One region of the Pseudomonas sp. H3_C08 genome, then DNA from elsewhere that is predicted to be linked to it. Evidence: predicted binding sites of a transcription regulator. Region 1 holds the regulator's gene; each other region holds the start of a gene.

Region 1 (5,035 bases):
AACATGTATCGCGGAACAGAATTTCCGTGGCACGTTACCAGTGAGCGCGGTGAAGTGAACTCAGGCGGCACCGAAGTCGAACTGATCGACTCGGTACGCGTTGCGCGCACCGATGAAAAGAAGCGTGACATCCTGATCACGTCCACTCGCATGACCGTGTTCCCGCAGCAGGAATATGCGCAGACCGAGCAACCCGTTAGAATCGACGGCGCTGGCGGTGTATCGACTGGCGTTGGAATGAAAGCGTACCTGAAGGAAAGCAGGATACACCTGCTATCGAACGTAAGAGGACAGTATGAGGCTCGTTAAAACCCTCCCTATTTTGCTCAGTCTGGGCGCAGCACTGGGAAGCGTGAGCGCCTGGGCTCTGCCGAACGATCAGCAGCAACCTATCCGCATTCAGGCCGACGACGCCCAACTGGACGACAAGAACGGCATCGCCACCTATAAAGGTGATGTGATCATCACCCAAGGTTCGATGATCGTTAAAGGCAACACCGTCACCATGACTCGCGCGCCGAATGGAGATATCGACGTGGTGACCTCCGTGGGCAACCTGGCTTATTTCGAGCAGTTGCAAACCCAGGGCGACACCAAACCGGTTCAAGGCTACGGCGTGACGATTCAATACCATGCCCAGCAAAACCGCGTCGTGCTGATCGACAAGGCCAAGGTCGTCGACAAAGACGGCAACGTCACTCAGGGCGAGAAAATCGTCTACGACACCGTGAAGAAACTGGCCAGCGCTGGTCGCGCTACCGGCAGCAAGGTCACCGAAACGCGTCCGCGCATCGACATGGTGATCCAGCCGAAGAAGAAAACCGACGAGAAAACCCAGTAATGGCAACTCTGAAAGCTCAGCACCTGGCCAAGGCCTATAAAAGCCGCCAGGTCGTGCGTGACGTCAGCCTGTCGATCGACAGCGGCCAGATCGTCGGCCTGCTCGGCCCGAACGGTGCCGGCAAGACCACGTGCTTCTACATGATCGTCGGCCTGGTACAGGCCGATCAGGGTCGCGTGCTGATCGACGATCTGGACGTCAGCCACCAGCCGATGCACGGTCGCGCCAAGGCCGGTATCGGCTATCTGCCGCAAGAAGCGTCGATCTTCCGAAAACTGTCGGTGGCCGACAACATCATGGCCATCCTCGAGACCCGTCAGGAGCTCGACAAGGCCGGCCGTCGCAAGGAGCTGGAAAGCCTGCTGCAGGAATTCCACATCAGCCACATCCGCGACAACCTTGGCATGAGCCTGTCCGGTGGTGAACGCCGCCGAGTGGAAATCGCTCGCGCGCTGGCAACGGCACCGAAATTCATCCTGCTCGACGAACCGTTCGCCGGTGTCGACCCGATCTCGGTCGGCGACATCAAGCAGATCATCCACCACCTCAAGGCCAAGGGCATCGGTGTATTGATCACCGACCACAACGTCCGTGAGACGCTGGACATCTGCGAAACCGCTTACATCGTCAACGATGGTCAACTGATCGCCGAAGGCGATGCAGAAACCATCCTGGCCAACGATCTGGTCAAGGAAGTGTATCTGGGCCACGAGTTCCGCTTGTAAGCGTAACAGTGCCCGGTGCGCCGCCCGGGCGCTGTATCGATTCAAGCAGGAATTAATACGCTTTAATTGTTACAGCGCTCTAGGCAAACACTTCAGTTTCAGGCATATAATTTGCTTAAGTTTGGCGCCCCGGCGCCCTGTAGTGGATGGCGCATAGCGCCGGCGAATAAGGTGTTAAGCCCCTGCCATGAAACCATCGCTAGTCTTGAGAATGGGCCAGCAGCTGACGATGACACCGCAGCTGCAACAGGCCATCCGCCTGCTCCAATTGTCGACCCTGGATCTGCAACAGGAAATCCAGGAGGCTCTGGAATCCAATCCGATGCTCGAACGCCAGGAAGAAGGCGAAGACTTCGACAATTCCGACCCTATGGCCGACAACGCCGAACAGAAGCCCAACACCGAGATCCAGGAACCCTCGTATCAGGAAACCGCGCCGACGGTGGACAACCTGGAGGAAGGTGACTGGAGCGAGCGTATCCCCAACGAACTGCCGGTCGATACCGCCTGGGAAGACGTCTATCAGACCAGCGCCAGCAGCCTGCCCAGCAGCGATGACGACGAATGGGACTTCACCACCCGCACGTCCGCCGGCGAGAGCCTGCAAAGCCACCTGCTGTGGCAACTGAACCTGGCACCGATGTCCGACACCGATCGCCTGATCGCCGTCACCCTGATCGATTGCATCAACAATCAGGGCTACCTGGACGAAACCCTCGAAGAAATCCTCGAGGCGTTCGATCCGGAACTCGACATCGAACTCGATGAAATCGAAGCCGTCCTGCACCGCATTCAGCAATTCGAACCTGCTGGTATCGGCGCGCGCAACCTTAGTGAATGCCTGCTGCTGCAATTGCGTCAGCTACCCGCCAAGACGCCTTGGCTGGCTGAAGCGAAACGTTTGGTCAGCGATTACATCGACCTGCTCGGCAGCCGCGATTACAGCCAGTTGATGCGCCGCATGAAGCTCAAGGAAGACGAGCTGCGCCAGGTCATCGAACTGGTGCAAAGCCTCAATCCGCGCCCTGGCTCGCAAATCGAATCCACTGAGGCCGAATACGTTGTCCCTGACGTCATCGTGCGCAAGGACAACGAGCGCTGGCTGGTCGAGTTGAATCAGGAATCGGTGCCGCGTCTGCGCGTCAACGCCCAGTACGCCGGTTTCGTCCGCCGTGCCGACACCAGCGCCGACAACACCTTCATGCGCAATCAGTTGCAGGAAGCCCGCTGGTTCATCAAGAGCCTGCAGAGCCGCAACGAAACCCTGATGAAAGTAGCCACCCAGATCGTCGAGCATCAGCGCGGTTTTCTGGAGTACGGCGACGAGGCCATGAAGCCGTTGGTTCTGCACGACATCGCTGAAGCGGTCGGCATGCACGAATCGACCATTTCCCGGGTGACCACACAGAAATTCATGCATACCCCGCGCGGTATTTATGAACTGAAATACTTTTTCTCCAGCCACGTCAGCACCTCCGAAGGCGGCGAATGCTCGTCCACGGCGATCCGCGCGATCATCAAAAAACTGGTTGCCGCGGAAAATCAGAAAAAGCCGTTGAGTGACAGCAAGATCGCTGGTTTACTGGAGGCACAAGGCATTCAGGTGGCTCGCCGCACCGTCGCCAAGTACCGCGAATCCCTCGGGATCGCGCCTTCGAGCGAACGCAAGCGGTTGATGTAAGCCACGTTACAGCGTTCCAGTGGCAGGCTATCCAGCCTGCCGCTTTATGCACTGGCAACGAAGGAGAAGCTGTATGCAAGTCAACATCAGTGGACACCAACTGGAAGTGACCGAACCTCTGCGCACCTACATCAACGAAAAACTCGACCGATTAGAGCGCCATTTCGACAAGATCACCAACGTGCAAGTCACGATGTGCGTCGAAAAGCTGAAGCAGAAAATCGAAGCCACCTTGCATATTCCCGGCGGAGAAGTGGTTGCCAATGCCGAGCATGACGACATGTATGCCGCCATTGACCTGCTGACCGACAAGCTGGATCGCCAACTCAAAAAGCATAAGGAAAAGACCCAGAGCCTCCTCCAGGGCGCGACCGGTCGATAACCCCCCATTCCATGATCCGACTTGAAAGTATCCTGACCCCCGGCCGTTCCCTCGTGAACGTGCCGGGCGGCAGTAAAAAGAAAGCCCTCGAACAAATTGCCAACCTGATCGCCCGCGAAGTGGCGGATCTGGAGATGCAAGATGTCTACGAGGCACTGATTGCCCGTGAAAAACTCGGTTCCACCGGTTTTGGTAACGGCATCGCCATTCCCCATTGCCGCCTCAAGGGTTGCACAGCACCGATCAGTGCGCTGATGCACCTTGATGCTCCGATTGATTTCGACGCCATTGACGGCGCACCGGTTGACCTGCTGTTTGTTTTGCTGGTCCCGGAGGCTGCCACCGATGCGCACCTGGAGCTGCTGCGCCAGATCGCCAGCATGCTCGATCGCAAGGAAGTGCGTGAAAAACTGCGCAGCGCTCCAAGCAATGAAGCGTTGTATCAGGTTGTCCTGGACGAGCAGAACGGGCACTAATCATGCGCTTGATCATCGTCAGTGGCCGTTCCGGCTCGGGTAAAAGTACGGCTCTGGATGTCCTTGAGGACAACGGCTATTACTGCATCGACAACCTGCCCGCAGGCTTGCTGCCGGAACTGGCCGAACGCGCGCTGATTCACACGGAACTGGCGCAGCCGCTGGTAGCCGTGTCCATCGATGCGCGCAACCTGCCGAGCCACCTGACACGCTTTCCCGAACTGCTTGAAGATGTCCGGGCCAAACACATCCAGTGCGACGTCCTGTATCTGGACGCCGACGAAGAAACCCTGCTCAAGCGTTTCTCCGAAACCCGCCGTCGTCACCCGCTGAGCAACGCCAACCGCTCACTGGCCGAGGCGATCCAGGATGAAACCGCCCTGCTCGGCCCGATTGCCGACCTCGCGGACCTGAAGATCAACACCACCAATTTGAACCTGTACCAGTTGCGCGACTCCATCAAGCTGCGTCTGCTGAACCAGCCGGAGCCGGGGACCGCATTTCTGGTCGAGTCCTTCGGCTTCAAGCGCGGCATGCCGGTGGATGCGGATCTGGTGTTCGATGTGCGCTGCCTGCCCAATCCGTACTGGAAGCCGGAACTGCGCGCGCAATCGGGTCTCGATGCGCCGGTGGCTGAATACCTGGCGGCACAGCCGGAGGTCGAAGAAATGTTTCAGGACATCTTCACCTACCTGCACAAGTGGCTGCCGCGCTTCGCCGCGAGCAACCGCGCTTACGTCACCATTGCCATTGGCTGCACCGGCGGGCATCACCGCTCCGTCTACCTGACCGAACGTCTGGGTCAGGCCCTGCAGAAAACCCTGAAGAACGTCCAGGTTCGCCACCGCGACCTCACTTAAAGGATTCACACCGCGATGCCTGCTCTGGAAATCGAAATCATCAACAAGCTGGGCCTGCATGCCCGCGCAT
Region 2 (5,035 bases), 2.1 Mb from region 1:
CACCAGCCCGCCGACGATTACCCCCAGCACGACCATGATGAACGGCTCCATGAGGCTGGTGAGGTTGTCGACCATGTTATCCACTTCTTCCTCGTAAAAGCCCGCAACCTTGTCGAGCATGTCATCCAGGGCGCCGGACTCTTCGCCAATTGCGGTCATTTGCACGGCCATGCTGGGAAAGACCCCGGTGCTGCGCATCGAGAAATTCAGTTGCATACCGGTGGACACGTCCTGGCGAATGCGCAGCACGGCTCGCTTGAAGACCACGTTGCCGGTGGCGCCGGCCACCGAGTCAAGCGCTTCGACCAACGGCACACCGGCGGCAAACGTGGTCGACAAGGTTCGAGCGAATCGCGCCACGGCGGACTTGTACATCAGTGTGCCCACCAGTGGCAGTTTCAGCAGCCAGGTGTCTTTGCGATCGCGCAAGGCCTGGGATGTTTTTAGCGCGTGGCGGGTGCCAAAAATCGCTGCGACCAGTGCAGCGAGAATCGCCCACCACCATTGCTGCATGAATTCCGACAGGCTGATCACCATCAGGGTGAACGCCGGCAGTTCGGCACCGAAACCGGAAAACACTGACTGAAATTGTGGCACTACTTTGACCAGCAGAATCCCGGTGACAACAGCCGCGACCAGCACCACGGCGGTGGGATAGGTCATGGCTTTCTTGATCTTGGCTTTGAGGCTTTCGCTTTTTTCCTTATAGGTCGCGACGCGTTCGAGCAAGGTGTCGAGGGCGCCGGACTGTTCGCCGGCATCGACCAGGTTGCAATACAACTCGTCGAAATACTGCGGTTTCTTGCGCAGGGCTGCGGCGAAGCTGTTACCGGCCGCGACCTCCTGTTTCACGTCGTCCACCAGTTTGCGCATGGCCGGGTTATCAAAGCCTTCGCCAATAATGTCGAACGACTGCAACAGCGGTACGCCGGCTTTCATCATGGTCGCCATCTGCCGGGTGAACAGGGCAATGTCCCGGGCCTTGATGCGTTTGCCAAAACTCAGCAATGACGCGGATTTCTTGCGCACCTTGCCGGGGTTGATCCCCTGTTTACGCAATTGTGCCTTGATCAGCGCCGGGTTCTGGCCGCTCAGTTCACCGGTGACTTTGCTGCCTTTTCTGTCCGTGCCTTCCCAGGCATAAATACTGATTTTTGCTGCCTTGACCGCCATGTTCAGTCCTTGGTGACCCGGTTGATTTCTTCAAGGCTGGTGATGCCTTGCATGGCCTTGTGCAGCCCGGAGGTGCGCAGGTCGTCGAAGCCGTCGCGGCGCATCTGCAGGTCGATTTCCAGCGAGTTGCCTTCGGCCATGATCAAGCGTTGCAGCTCCGGTGTGTTTTTCACCACTTCATAAATCCCCACGCGTCCTTTGTAACCGCCGTTGCAGTGATCGCAACCGACCGGCTCGTAGATCGTGAAATGGCCGATGCGTTCCTCGGGGAAGCCTTCCTTGAGCAAGGTTTCGCGCGGGATCTCGATGGCTTTCTTGCAGTGGTTGCACAGTTTGCGCGCCAGGCGCTGGGCGATGATCAGGCTGACCGAGGTGGCGATGTTGAAACCGGGAATGCCCATGTTGTGCAGGCGCGTCAGGGTTTCCGCAGCGCTGTTGGTGTGCAGGGTCGAGAGCACCAGGTGACCGGTCTGCGCGGCTTTGATGGCGATCTCGGCGGTTTCCAGGTCGCGGATTTCACCGACCATGATCACGTCTGGGTCCTGACGCAGAAACGAGCGCAATGCCTGGGCAAAGTCGAGCCCTTGCTTGGGATTGACGTTGACCTGGTTGATGCCTTCCATGTTGATTTCCACCGGGTCTTCGGCGGTGGAGATATTGATGTCGACGGTGTTGAGAATATTCAGGCCGGTGTACAGCGAAACGGTTTTCCCCGAACCGGTGGGCCCGGTGACCAGGATCATGCCCTGTGGCTGCTTGAGTGCGGCCATGTACAGATCCTTTTGCTCGGGCTCATAGCCGAGGGCGTCGATACCGATCTGCGCGCTGGACGGGTCGAGAATCCGGATCACCACTTTTTCGCCCCACAGGGTCGGCAGGGTGTTGACCCGGAAATCGATCGACTTGCTTTTCGACAGGCGCATCTTGATCCGCCCGTCCTGAGGTTTGCGCCGTTCCGAAATATCCAGGCTGGCCATGACTTTCAGGCGTGCGGCGATGCGCCCGGCCAGTTGAATCGGCGGTTTGGCAACCTCGCGCAGGATGCCGTCGGTGCGCACCCGCACCCGGTAGTTTTTTTCGTAAGGCTCGAAGTGCAAGTCGGAAGAACCGCTTTTGATCGCGTCGAGCAGCATCTTGTGCACGAAGCGCACCACCGGCGCATCGTCGGCGTCGAGGCCGCCGATGGCGTCCTGCTTGCTGTCGTCGACGGATTCGACATCGACCCCGTCGAGATCGACATCGGCCATGTCCTCGAGACCGCTGGTGTGGGTGTCGAAGAATTTTTCGATGGCATCGGTAAGTTTGTCGTCCTCGACCAGAATGGCTTCGGTGCTCAGCCCGGTGCTGAATTGAATGTCGTTGATTGCTTGATGATTGCTCGGGTCGGAAATGCCCACGAACAGCTTGTTGCCACGCCGCCACAAGGGCAGGGCGTGATGCTGACGCACGAGTTTTTCGCTGACCAGGCCTTTGGGCTGGGTTTCCTTGTCCAGGCAATTGAGATCAAGCAAGGCCATGCCGAAATGCTCACTGGCAATCTCGGCCACCTGCCAGCTCTTGACCAGTTTGTTCTGCACCAGATAGCTGACCAGCGACAGGCGATTGCGCTGGGCCTGTTGCCAGGCTTGCTGGGCGCCTTTTTCCGTGAGCAGTTCGGCCTGGACCAATTGCTTGGCCAGACCGCTCAGAGCGATGTCATTCATGGGGATTCCGCACGCTTGCCGTTCATGACTTATAGCCTAGTCAAGTGACAGCGCCAAACACGGCGGGTGCAGGTGACAAAAAGTGTCAGATAGTGCGGTTACAGGTTGTAGGAATTGGCGTTGCAAGCGCTTCGCGCCTAATGAACGGGGCTTTGCAGGCATTGGCATGGCCTATGCTCCGTCCCTTGCAGATCATGAGAATTCGACTCATGCATGGAGCGTGTCTATGAAAAAACAACAAGGTTTTACCCTGATCGAGCTGCTGATCGTGGTGGCGATCATCGGGATTCTGGCGACCATCGCGTTGCCGCAATATTCCAAATATCAGGCACGGTCGAAGGTGACGGCGGGGCTGGCGGAAATCAGCGCGCTGAAGGTGCCGTTTGAAGACACCATCAACCAGGGTACAAATCCTACCCTCGCAATCGTGAAGGGTGATGCGGTGACTACTACATCCAACTGTGCATTGTCGGCTACAGGTACCGCCGCTGACGGCGCGGGATCGATCGTGTGTACGATCGCCAACGCTCCGGCACCGGTGTTGGGTAAAACCATCACGCTGACGCGCTCTTCGGGTACCGGCGCCGGTGTCTGGAGCTGTGCTACAACGGTGGCACCGGATTATTCGCCAAAAGGCTGCACCGCCAGCGGTACATAAGTTGAATGTGTGCTGAACAGAATGCCCCGCAATGCGGGGCATTTTTCATTGCGCAGCCGTTCACAAAAGCTTCAATAATTTCAGCGCCTTAGGAACTTTCCAAAAAACCGCAACTTGCATGTGAATATTCCACGAGTCATGCATTTTGCATGAATCCGGAATTTTCAGATATCTGTAACCTATTGATTTATATGTGTTTTGTGTCTTTCAAAAAGTTGGCACAGCGTTCGCAACTACCTTGGTAACCCTGCTGACAAGACAACCAGCAGACTTTCCAGAAAAACAGGAGTTACTCGTATGAAGAAGTTCGCTATCACTGCCGCTGCTGCTACCGCGCTGACCCTGACCATGGCTTCCGGTGCATTCGCACAATCCACCCAGGCTACTCAGGCTCCAATGACTCTGGCCGCCGGTGAAGTCACCAAGGCGAAAGAAGCTACTTCCGACACCTGGATCACCACCAAAGTCAAAAGCGATCTGGTCACCGAAAAAGGCATTCCGGGCACCGACATCAAAGTAGAAACCAACAAAGGCGTGGTTTCCCTGTCCTCCACTGTTGCAGTGACCGAGGCTCAGAAAACCACCGCAGTGAACATCACCAAGAAAATCAAAGGCGTTAAAGCGGTCTCCGCTGACGGCCTGAAAGCCGAGTAAGGCATGACTTCTCGCCTGGACCGGGAGAAGGCGCGACAGACGGGCCGAGCCATACGTCTGCCGCAACTTTAGAGTTCATGCGAACGGTCACACGGATGTGACCATTACGGGCCCCGGCACTTGTGTCGGGGCCTGTTCTATTTCAGGGACGAAAGAGTCGAAGGGCACCGCAAAACAACTGTGGGAGCGAGCTTGCTCGCGAAAGCGGTATGCCAGTCACAATGGATTTGACTGACCAGACGCCTTCGCGAGCAAGCTCGCTCCCACATGGGTAAGTGATTTGGATCAGTTACCGCGTTTGCTGTTGATCTGCCGCAGGCGATTGCCTTCGAAGCGCAGGTATTGGTACATGCCGTTGCTCGGACCATAGGTCCATTCCTCGACCTGAAACTCCTCGCGGCGGTTGGCGCTGCGCTTGTAACCCAAGACATCACGGCTGACCGGCTCACCACACTTTTGCAGGACTTCGCTGGAACGGTCGCCCAGGCTGATCAGTTGACTGCCGCAGCGCAGGGTATCGGACGCCGAGGCGTGGCTGGCCGCTAAGGTCATTGCGATCAAGGCCAGCCACTGCAGTTTCATCATTCGGCATCCAGGTGCATTTGCGTCACCACGCGGCCATCGCTCTCGGCTTCACCGAGACTGGCGTCGATGAAGTACACGCGGTCGTCTGCCAGCTGGCCTTTATCGACCAGATAATCCTTGATGCTGCTGGCACGGTCCTGACCCAACTGACGCAACAACACCTCGCTGCCACTCCAGAACTTGATCACGCCTTCGCGCATCTTCGCCGTGCGTTCTTCCTTGCCCAGATCCTTCCATTCGGCTGGCGGCTGGGTTTTCAGAC
Region 3 (5,035 bases), 940 kb from region 1:
GCAGAAACGGCTCATGCCATAGCGACTGAGGCCCTGCTCGGCGATTCCACGAATCTCCAGCCACGTCGAATTGATGTTCTCCCACATGTCCGCCGTGATCCGCCCACGCACCGCATGGGCGCTGGCCCGCGCCGCGCCGAGGCAGCTGTAAATGCTCGCCGGGTTAGCCGCATCGAGGGCAAAAAAGTGCAGGAGACGCTCAGCATGCAGCGCGCCATGGCGCTCGAGGTAATCGTCGAGGGTACCGGTGATCAGCAGCGGCATGGCCAATTCGTGCAAACCGTCGCCGCGACCGTCCTGCGGCATCAGCGACAGCGAATAACTGATGTCGAGCATCCGGGCGAGGTTTTCCGCCCGCTCCAGGTAACGCGACATCCAATACAGATCCGAGGCAGTTCTACTTAACATGGCAAGCTTCCTTCAATCCTCGACCACCCAGGTGTCCTTGGTTCCGCCACCCTGGGAGGAATTCACCACCAAGGAGCCTTCGCGCAGCGCCACACGGGTCAAACCGCCGGGAACCACCCGGGTTTCGCGCCCGGACAAGACAAACGGACGCAAGTCGATATGGCGCGGCGCGATGCCGTTTTCGACAAAGGTCGGACAGGTCGACAGCGACAGCGTCGGTTGCGCGATGTACGCGTGGGGTTTGGCTTTGATCCGTTCGCGGAAAGCATCGATTTCCGCTTTCGTCGATGCCGGCCCGACCAACATTCCGTAACCGCCTGAGCCTTGGGTTTCCTTGACCACCAGATCTGGAAGATTGGCCAGCACGTGAGAAAGTTCAGACGGGTTGCGGCATTGCCAGGTCGGTACGTTCTTCAAAATCGGCTCTTCGTCGAGGTAGAACCGGATCATGTCAGTAACGAACGGATACACCGATTTGTCGTCCGCTACGCCGGTGCCGATGGCGTTGGCCAGCACCACGTTGCCCGAGCGATAAGAGGACAGCAGCCCCGGCACACCGAGCATCGAGTCGGGGTTGAACGCCAGTGGATCGAGAAACGCGTCGTCGAGCCGACGGTAGATAACGTCCACCGCTTTCGGGCCGTCCGTAGTGCGCATGAAGACTTTGTCGTCGCGAACGAACAGATCCGCGCCCTCGACCAGTTCAACGCCCATTTCCCGCGCCAGGAATGCGTGCTCGAAGAACGCACTGTTGAAGCGCCCCGGCGTCAGCACCACCACGCTCGGGTCATCGATCGGACTTGAGCTTTTCAGGGTGTCGAGCAGCAGGTTCGGGTAGTGATCGATAGGGGCAATACGCTGGGCGGCGAACAGCTCCGGGAACAGGCGCATCATCATCTTGCGGTCTTCGAGCATGTAGCTGACGCCGCTCGGTGTTCGCAGGTTGTCTTCGAGCACGTAATAAGTGCCGTCGCCGTCGCGCACCAGATCGACGCCGGAGATGTGCGAATAGATATCGCGGTGCAGATCCAGGCCTTGCATCGCCAACTGATATTGCTCGTTGGCCAGCACCTGTTCGGCGGGAATGATCCCGGCCTTGATAATGCGCTGCTCGTGATAAAGGTCGGCGAGGAACATGTTCAACGCCTTGACCCGCTGGATGCAGCCGCGCTCAACGATTCGCCATTCACTGGCAGGAATGCTGCGCGGGATGGTGTCGAAAGGAATCAGGCGCTCGGTGCCCTGCTCGTCGCCATAGAGCGTGAACGTGATGCCGGCGCGATGGAACAGCAGATCGGCCTCGCGTCGCCGCTGGGCCAACAGCTCATCCGGCGTATCGGCCAGCCATCGGGCGAACTCCCGATAATGCGGGCGAACCTGGCCGCCGGCATCGTACATCTCATCAAAATAGGTGCGGATCATGCCGTACTCCTTGTCACCCGGACATACAGGCCTTCGCAAGGCCCGTGCCATCGGCATAAACGCTTTGATTTCAATCGGTTGGAAATACACGCCGCAAGCACCGCACCATTCCTGTGCGGCAAATGCTCCAACCGGATTGCCCCCGCTTCATTGCGACGCACTGCATCGCCTATCACCAGCATAGTCAGAGTTGATTTCACTGCCCGGCGCTGCCTGCGGATAATCCGCACATTCGCTGCAAATCTTCACCGGCCCCGGCGCCATGAAGCGGCCAGCTCAACTGATTGGGATCGCCTCGGCGGCCCGCCCCGCTGTAACCCTGACCGGTTTCCTCTCCTTATCGGTCTTCCCTTTTAGCCACCCTCTCCGGTGGCTTTTTTTTGCCTCGGTTTCTTGTTTCAGGGTTTTGCCACAGCGTTTTGCTTATGCCGGAAATGACAACGGCCAACCCGAAGGTCAGCCGTTGCTCAACAAATGAAACCAGAGATCAATTCAAACGGTGGCGGTTGCGCACCTCCTGTTTCACACCCCAGCCTTCGATAATGCCACCCAGAGGTTCAACCACGGCAGAGAATCCCTGCTCGAAGTCGCCGATATCGTCATATGTCGCGTACATCACTTTGCTCAATTCCAGCGCCCACGCACCGTCATCACGCAGGCTGACCTGGGCATTGATGGATTCACCGCGAAATTTGCCTGCCGCCCTGCGCGCCCGCTCCTCGTCCGGGAAAATCGCGTAGAACTCGATGGGATGGAATCGGGAAAAATCGAAACCGCCTTCTTTCATGCGGCGCAGAACATTGCTGCTGATGTCTTCTTGATAGGCTGTGCTCATGAATCGTCCCCCTCGCATAGATGGATAGACTTTCCGTATTCCCGCCCCGGGCCTTTGGCCAAAGTACGACGGCAACGTGGTTGCACGCGGGAACAAGCATGTAGCTGACAAGACCAGACCTTAGCGATCCGTTCGCTGATCTCGCTTGCAGAGTAGCCCCAAGATAGAGCTGCTGCCAAGGCCTGGTTTCAAGAGATGACAGGAACTGTCAGACGGGTGTGATGCTGCGGATTTCGATGCTGTTCTGGGTTTTCAGGTTTTTCACGCCCGCATCGGCGGTGCGCCCTTCCAGATCGTTGAGATCCAGTTCGGCGGCGACGGGCAGAAGCCGTGCCTTGATCAATCGAGCGGCCTCATCGTCGCTGGGGCATTCCGCGCGCTCGAACACCTCATCGACAATTTCACCATGATCGTCCACGAAAGTGACTTTCCACTTTTGCATCGGTGCCTCCTCGATCAAACCCGCAAATGGGCTTACACCTATCTCGACTTTAGACGCAGAGAGTTGGTTCAAAAGGATTACAGCGCGCGAACATGAAAAAAACGACATCTATCGTGTGGAGCAAACAAATGTGGGAGCGAGCCTGCTCGCGAAAGGGCCTGTCCAGTCGACATATTTTTTGACTGACCTGACGCCTTCGCGAGCAAGCTCGCTCCCACAGGGGAGTTGCAGTGTTCTTTTAGTCGTTGCTTGGCTTGTTGATCGCCTGCAGCACGTATTGCGGCAAGGCGAACGCGCCGATATGGATTTCAGGGTTGTAGTAGCGGGTGACGATGCCGCTGCCGATGAAGCGCTGTTGCAGGGTTTCACGGCTGAGCTTGCGGTAGGCCGGATTGGTCGAGCCCCAGGCGAAAGTCATCGAGCCGCCGATGTAGGTCGGTACGGCCGCCTGATAGAAGTGCCAGTCCGGGAACAGGCTGTTGAGGCGCCCGGCGGTGGTTTTCACTTCGTCGATCTGCATGAACGGCGTGCCGTTCTGGGTCACGAGGATGCCGCCCTCGTTCAGGCAGCGATGGCACGCCTGATAGAAGTTCTCCGAGAACAACACTTCGCCCGGGCCGATCGGGTCGGTGGAATCGGAGATGATCACGTCGAATTTTTCCGTGGTGGTGGCGACGAAACGCATGCCGTCGTCAATCACCAGGTTCAGGCGTGGATCGTCGTAGGCGCCGCTGGAGTGGTTCGGCAGGAACTCTTTGCACATATCGACCACGGTGCCGTCGATCTCGACCATGGTGATGTGCTCGACACCGGCGTGCTTGGTCACTTCACGGAGCATGCCGCCGTCACCGCCACCAATGATCAGCACGCGCTTGACGCTGCCGTGGGCGAGGATTGGCACATGGGTGAGCATTTCGTGGTAGATGAATTCGTCGGCTTCGGTGGTCTGGATCACGCCGTCCAGCGCCATGACCCGGCCCATGCGCGGGTTCTGGAAAATCACCAGGTGCTGGTGTTCGGTGCGCACTTCGTGCAGCAGTTTTTCCATGCGAAAGCGCTGACCGTAGCCCTCGTAGAGGGTTTCCAGGTACTCGCTGGTTTTGGTGACGGTCATGGTCAAGTGCTCCGATGAATGCGCGGGCGCCAATCGTGGGGGCGATTACCCGGGAAAGGCGCGCATTCTACGTTGCCGAAGATGACAGGTAGAACCTCCCTTCATCAGCAAATCGCAATCCCTTGTAGGAGTGAGCCTGCTCGCGATAGCGGTTTTTCAGTCACTGACTCATTGACTGGAGGATAGCTATCGCGAGCAGGCTCACTCCTACAGGGTATTGCGGTGTTCTCGGGATCAGCGTCAGATCCGCACGTTGCCCCGCGGTCCGGCAATCGCCCAGATGATCAGGCCCAGCACTGGCAGGAGGATGATCAGCAGCACCCAGACGATTTTCATCCCGGTGGTGGCGCCGCTTTTCAGCACATTGATGATGGCCCAGATGTCGAGGGCGAGGATGATCAGACCGATCAGACCGTTGAACGTGGAACCCATGGTGTCGCTCCAGAATAGTGGCATGCACTTTTAGGATAGACGGTCGCGCGCAGGGTTCCCTTTTATTGCTATCTCGCTCAGACGTGCACAGCGATCTTCAGCGCTTCGAGCGATGGCGCAGCGGCGATACCGACTTCGGCGCACAGCTCCAGCACCCGTGGCACGTCATTGCCGTAGACCAGCACCACCTGCAGTTCGTCGTCGAGCAACTGGCTGAAGTTCATCAGTGTGTAACCGCCGTTTTCCTTGTTCAGGCTGCTCATCTGCACCTGGATGCGGTTAAGGGCAGTCAGTGCTTCGGTCTTGGCCAGTTGCTTGGGCTTGAGGTTGAAATCCACGCCCGGGCCAAACGAGGCAACGATCTGCGCAAACAGGTCAACGT
Region 4 (5,035 bases), 2.7 Mb from region 1:
GGATCCGCCGGATTAGGTGTGCTGACCTGAGTCAGATTGCCCGAACTGTCAAACGTCAGTGTCGAAGCAGTTGGAGGCGTCGTGAGTGGATTGCTACCGGTTGCATCCGGATTACGCCCGTCCACCAGGGTGTAAACCTTCCAAGTGTTTTGGCCGGTTTTCACCATGTACTGATCCATGACGTGCGAGTTGCCCTGCGAGTCGTAGATCGGAGTGCTGAAGCTCTTCGTGTACGTCTCAAGCTTGCTCGGATCAAACTTGCCGGCCGCCACTGTGTCGTTGATCACCGGCGCAGTCGAGTTCAAGTTGATGCTCGACGTCACCAGGGAAGTCGATTTCGGCGCCAGGTTCGAGGTATCGATCTTCAGGTCGGTCAACACACCGTTGATGATCTTGCCATTGGCGTCCACGCCGTAACCCTGCAGGCGCGAGGTGTAGTCGGTGTTGGTGATGTAACCGGCGTTGTCGACCTTGAACGTACCGGCACGGGTGTAGGACACCGAGCCGTTGTTGCTCATGGTGAAGAAGCCCGAACCGTTGATGCCCATGTCCAGCACGTTACCGGTGTTGTTGATGTCACCCTGGGTGAACTGCTGGGAAACATTGGCCAGGCGCACGCCGTTGCCGATCACTTTGCTGCCGCTACCCAGGCGAGTGGCCGAGTAGACGTCTTCGAATTCTGCACGGGACGATTTGAAACCGGCGGTCGCGACGTTGGCGATGTTGTTGCCGGTCACGTCCAGTTGCTTGTTGGCTGCATAGAGACCGCTAAGGCCGATATTGAAAGACATATTCCACTCCTTTGTGCCGGTTAGTCGGCTCTATATACCAATGGTTTGTACTTTGGACAGGGCAACAGTGCCCTTGCCGGACAGGTTGAGCATCAGCTCGCCGCCGGTCTGGCTGATCGTCACGCTGGTGACGGTGGCCGGCAGGTAGGTCGCCATATCGGTCGAGGTGCCATTGATCGATGCGTTGGCCTTGACGGTATAGGTACCGGTCTTGACCACGTTGCCGTCCTTGTCCTTGCCGTCCCAGGTGAAGCTCGCACTGCCTGCCGCGCGACTGCCCAGATCGATGGTGCGAACGACCGTGCCGCTGCTGTCGGTGATGCTGACGGTGCCGCCGGCAATCGACGACGGAACGCTGACCGAGCCGGTCATGCCTTTGCTCGGATCGTCGAGCTGAACCGAGTTGGTCTGCACGATCACATTGCGGCCCACCAGCGACGAAGCCTGCAACGCCTGCGAGGAGTTGTAGTTGCCAGCCAGCGAGCTGACAGTGCTGTTGAGGGTGGTGATCCCCTCAAGGCTGCTGAACTGTGCCAACTGCGCAACGAAGGCACTGTTGTCCTGCGGATCAAGCGGGTTCTGGTTTTTCAGCTGGGTGACCAGCAATTGCAGGAACGCATCCTTGCCCAGTGCCTGGCCGCCGGTGGCGCTGTTGGTCGCCGAAGCAATGCCACCGGTGGTCGAACTGGTCTTTTTCGACGAGTTCGCCAGGATGTCATTCATGCTCAGGCTGCTGGTGGTATCGGAAACACTCATGGCAGTCGCCCCTTATTACTGACCGAGGGTCAGTACCTTCTGCATCATGGTTTTGGCGGTGTTCATCATTTCGGCGTTGGTCTGGAACGAGCGGCTCGCGGAAATCATGTCAGCCATTTCTTCCACCACGTTGACGTTCGGGTAGTAGACGTAGCCTTTGGCGTCGGCCGCCGGATGGTTCGGCTCGTAACGCGCTTCGAGGTTGCTCTGGTCTTCGACCACACCGAGCACCTGTACGCCCTGACCGGCCGCGTCCTGGCTCTGGAACAGCGAGTTGCTGCCGCTGTTCTGGCCGCCCTGGAACATGGTGGCGAATACCGGGTGACGGGCGCGATAGGTCTGGTCGATGCTAGACGAGACGGTTTCAGCGTTGGCGATGTTCGACGCCACGGTGTTCAGACGCGTGGTTTGTGCGCTCATGCCGCTGCCGGCAATGTTGAAAACGCTGGACAGGGACATGGATTACTCTCCGCGCAGGGCTGACACCAGCCCTTTGAATTTGCTGTTGAGCAGGGTGAAGCTGGCCTGGAAGCCGACGGCGTTTTCCGCGTAGTTCGACTGTTCCAGTTGAGCGTCCACGGTGTTCTGGTCGATCGACGGTTGCATCGGCGTGCGATACATCAGCGATTCGTCGCCGTTGCCCAGGCCTTCAGCTTCGATGTGACGGCTGTTGGTCATGTTCAGGGCGATGGTGCCGTTCGCATTTTTCTGGGTCTGTGCTTCAAGCACTTTGGAGAAGTCCAGATCCCGCGCCTTGTAGTTCGGGGTGTCGGCGTTGGCGATGTTGTTGGCCAGCACTTCGGCACGCTGGGCGCGGAAGCCCAATGCCTTTTCGTGAATGCCGAGCGCTTTATCGAAGCTGATGCTCATGTCGGGAACCTTCAGGTGACCGGTTTTTCGTAACTGAGCTTTAGCAAGCGCCGTGCCAAACCACAAAAGCCGCATAAACCGGGGCTTTGCAGGGAGTCGGCAAAGCGGCAATGCCAGAAAAGCGGCAACCGGTTTCCGCCGGATGCCGCTTTTCTGCCGCTTGCCGTCCATCTCATACACACCACGATCCCCTGTAGGAGTGAGCCTGCTCGCGATAGCGGTGTGTCAGGTACCGATGCTGCTGAATGTGCTACCGCTATCGCGAGCAGGCTCACTCCTACAGGGGGTTTATGGTGTCAGGGAGAATTTCTTTGGGCATAAAAAACGGCAGGTCTTTTTGGGACCTGCCGTTTTTTGGTGTTGCCGATACGGTTATTTCGCCTGGTAAATAATCCCCGGGCTGCACTGCACCATCTGGTAATGGTCCGGCAAACCGTTCAGCGCTTCGGAAGCGCCAAGGAACAGATAACCGCCCGGCTTCAACGTGCTGTGAATGCGCAACAGGATGTCTTTCTTCACTTCGGCAGAGAAGTAGATCAACACGTTGCGGCAGAACACGATGTCGAATTTGCCCAGCGCAGCATAGCTGTCGAGCAGGTTGAACGAGCGGAACTCCACGCGGTTCTTGATCGGCGCCTTGATCACCCAGCGGCCCGGCCCTTTCGGGTCGAAGTAACGCTGCAGTCGTTCCGGCGACAAACCGCGACCGATCGCCAGACTGTCGTATTCGCCGGTCTTGCAGTTGGTCAGCATAAGACCGGACAAATCAGTGGCGACAATCTGCACGCCCATCTTCAACTGGCCGAGGTTGGTTCGCTCGAACTCGTCGATCGACATCGACAGCGAGTACGGTTCCTGGCCCGACGAGCACGCCGCTGACCAGATCCGCAAGCGCTGGTTGGGGCTGGCCTTGATCGCTTCAGGCAGCACCTTGTTCTTCAAGACTTCAAACGGATAGGTGTCACGAAACCACAGGGTTTCGTTGGTCGTCATGGCATCAACTACCTGCTCGCGCAAACCGCTGCGCGGCTGGGTCTGGATGCGCTGAACCAGCTCACCCAGGGATTTGATGCCTTGCTGCTCCATCAGTTTGTTGAGACGGCTCGAGACCAGGTACTGCTTGTTTTCACCGAGCAGAATGCCACAGGCTTTTTCCAGGAAGACCCGGAACTGTTCGAAATCCAAATTACCCGTAGACAATGATGCCGCCTCTTAAATCGTGTTGACCGCCAGGAGCAAAACGCCCCTAGCTGATATCTGCTGCTTTGATCCGGTCGACTACCCGGGATGCCAGGTCATCAGGACGGAACTTGGCCAAAAAGTCATCGGCACCGACTTTCTTGACCATCGCCTGATTGAATACCCCCGACAACGAAGTATGCAGGATGATATGAAGCTTTTGCATGCGTGCGTCGCCGCGGATTTCCGCCGTCAGGGTGTACCCGTCCATCTCCGGCATCTCGATGTCGGAAATCATCATCAGGAACTCTTCTTCCGGCTTCTTGCCCTCATCGACCAGCTTGCGCAGGTAATCCAGCGCCTGTTTGCCGTCGTTCAGCGCCACCACTTCGACCCCGATTGTCTGCAGACAACGCGTGACCTGCTTGCGCGCCACCGACGAGTCATCGACCGTCAAGACACGCAATGACAGTGCCTTGGTCTGGGTCTCGACATCGACCACGCCCACCGAAATCGCTTCCGGTGTCGGCGCAACTTCCGCCAGCACTTTCTCGACGTCGATGATTTCGACTAACTGATTGTCCACCCGAGTCACAGCCGTCAGGTAGTGATCGCGCCCCGTGCCCTTGGGCGGCGGATGAATCTCTTCCCAGTTCATGTTGACGATGCGCTCCACCGAGCGGACCAGGAAACCCTGGGTCTTGGTGTTGTACTCCGTGATGATCACGAACGGATTGTTCTTGTCCTTCAACGCTCCGGAACCGGTGGCCATTGCCAGATCAAGGATCGGAATGGTCGCCCCCCGGATATTTGCCACCCCGCACACGACAGGACTGGACTTGGGCATCAACGTCAGCGACGGGCACTGCAACACTTCCCGCACCTTGAACACGTTGATTCCGTAGAGCTGCTGACCGTCGAGACGGAACAACAACAGCTCCAGGCGATTCTGCCCCACCAGTTGCGTGCGCTGGTTCACCGAATCCATTACACCAGCCATGCCCAGACTCCTACACCAACGCCAAGTGTTGTTGCGACGCACATTCATTGCTAAACGGCACGGCGCTTGCTTTTTAACTCGTATGAACGCTCAAACGACATTTTTCCGACACCTGACCTCCCGCGCTCGCAAAAGCCTTTGCGCGATGTCCGCCGTCTGCTGCTTTTTCGCTGGCAGCCCTGCCATTGCTGATGCGGTTACCTTGCCTGACATGCTTATCGGCGTCACTCAGGGCTTTCTTGAGTTCACCGTAGAAGACTATCTGGCCACCAGTCAAACGGAAGGCCGCTACGAGATCGAAGTAAACCAGCTCGACCCCCGTATGCGCATGCCTATGTGCGACAAGGAATTGACAGCGACTTTGGAGAGTCCGGCACGTCCGCTGGGCCGGGTTACCGTGAAGGTCCGCTGTGAGGGCGCCTCGCCCTGGACTGTGTTC

Evidence for each region. The regulator sigma-54, encoded in region 1, starts transcription at its own class of promoters, with help from an activator protein. The targets are predictions, from matches to a motif close to ANTGGCATNNANNTTGCTNT.
Region 2: AB4N74_RS19345 (pilin) is a predicted target of sigma-54. The motif match lies at 3,037-3,056, and genes of this name have one in related genera.
Region 3: AB4N74_RS03460 (circularly permuted type 2 ATP-grasp protein) is a predicted target of sigma-54. The motif match lies at 1,863-1,882, and genes of this name have one in related genera.
Region 4: flgB (flagellar basal body rod protein FlgB) is a predicted target of sigma-54. The motif match lies at 2,458-2,477, and genes of this name have one in related genera.

Annotation. Positions count from the first base shown of each region.
Region 1 covers NZ_CP162803.1:6,305,729-6,310,763, reverse strand. The annotation lists gene lptC (LPS export ABC transporter periplasmic protein LptC) at 1-309, shown strand, start outside; gene lptA (lipopolysaccharide transport periplasmic protein LptA) at 296-841, shown strand; gene lptB (LPS export ABC transporter ATP-binding protein) at 841-1,566, shown strand; gene AB4N74_RS28560 (RNA polymerase factor sigma-54) at 1,754-3,247, shown strand; gene hpf (ribosome hibernation-promoting factor, HPF/YfiA family) at 3,321-3,629, shown strand; gene ptsN (PTS IIA-like nitrogen regulatory protein PtsN) at 3,641-4,105, shown strand; gene rapZ (RNase adapter RapZ) at 4,108-4,965, shown strand; gene AB4N74_RS28540 (HPr family phosphocarrier protein) at 4,981-5,035, shown strand, end outside.
Region 2 covers NZ_CP162803.1:4,243,221-4,248,255, reverse strand. The annotation lists gene AB4N74_RS19355 (type II secretion system F family protein) at 1-1,173, opposite strand, end outside; gene pilB (type IV-A pilus assembly ATPase PilB) at 1,176-2,876, opposite strand; gene AB4N74_RS19345 (pilin) at 3,103-3,534, shown strand; gene AB4N74_RS19340 (BON domain-containing protein) at 3,832-4,188, shown strand; gene AB4N74_RS19335 (DUF2845 domain-containing protein) at 4,474-4,770, opposite strand; gene AB4N74_RS19330 (DUF748 domain-containing protein) at 4,770-5,035, opposite strand, start outside.
Region 3 covers NZ_CP162803.1:720,961-725,995, reverse strand. The annotation lists gene AB4N74_RS03465 (alpha-E domain-containing protein) at 1-408, opposite strand, end outside; gene AB4N74_RS03460 (circularly permuted type 2 ATP-grasp protein) at 421-1,830, opposite strand; gene AB4N74_RS03455 (ribonuclease E inhibitor RraB) at 2,318-2,665, opposite strand; gene AB4N74_RS03450 (hypothetical protein) at 2,874-3,107, opposite strand; gene speE (polyamine aminopropyltransferase) at 3,346-4,221, opposite strand; gene AB4N74_RS03440 (PLDc N-terminal domain-containing protein) at 4,462-4,653, opposite strand; gene AB4N74_RS03435 (hypothetical protein) at 4,731-5,035, opposite strand, start outside.
Region 4 covers NZ_CP162803.1:3,570,946-3,575,980, forward strand. The annotation lists gene flgE (flagellar hook protein FlgE) at 1-791, opposite strand, end outside; gene flgD (flagellar hook assembly protein FlgD) at 822-1,547, opposite strand; gene flgC (flagellar basal body rod protein FlgC) at 1,563-2,006, opposite strand; gene flgB (flagellar basal body rod protein FlgB) at 2,010-2,417, opposite strand; gene cheR (protein-glutamate O-methyltransferase CheR) at 2,790-3,617, opposite strand; gene AB4N74_RS16350 (chemotaxis protein CheV) at 3,664-4,596, opposite strand; gene flgA (flagellar basal body P-ring formation chaperone FlgA) at 4,679-5,035, shown strand, end outside.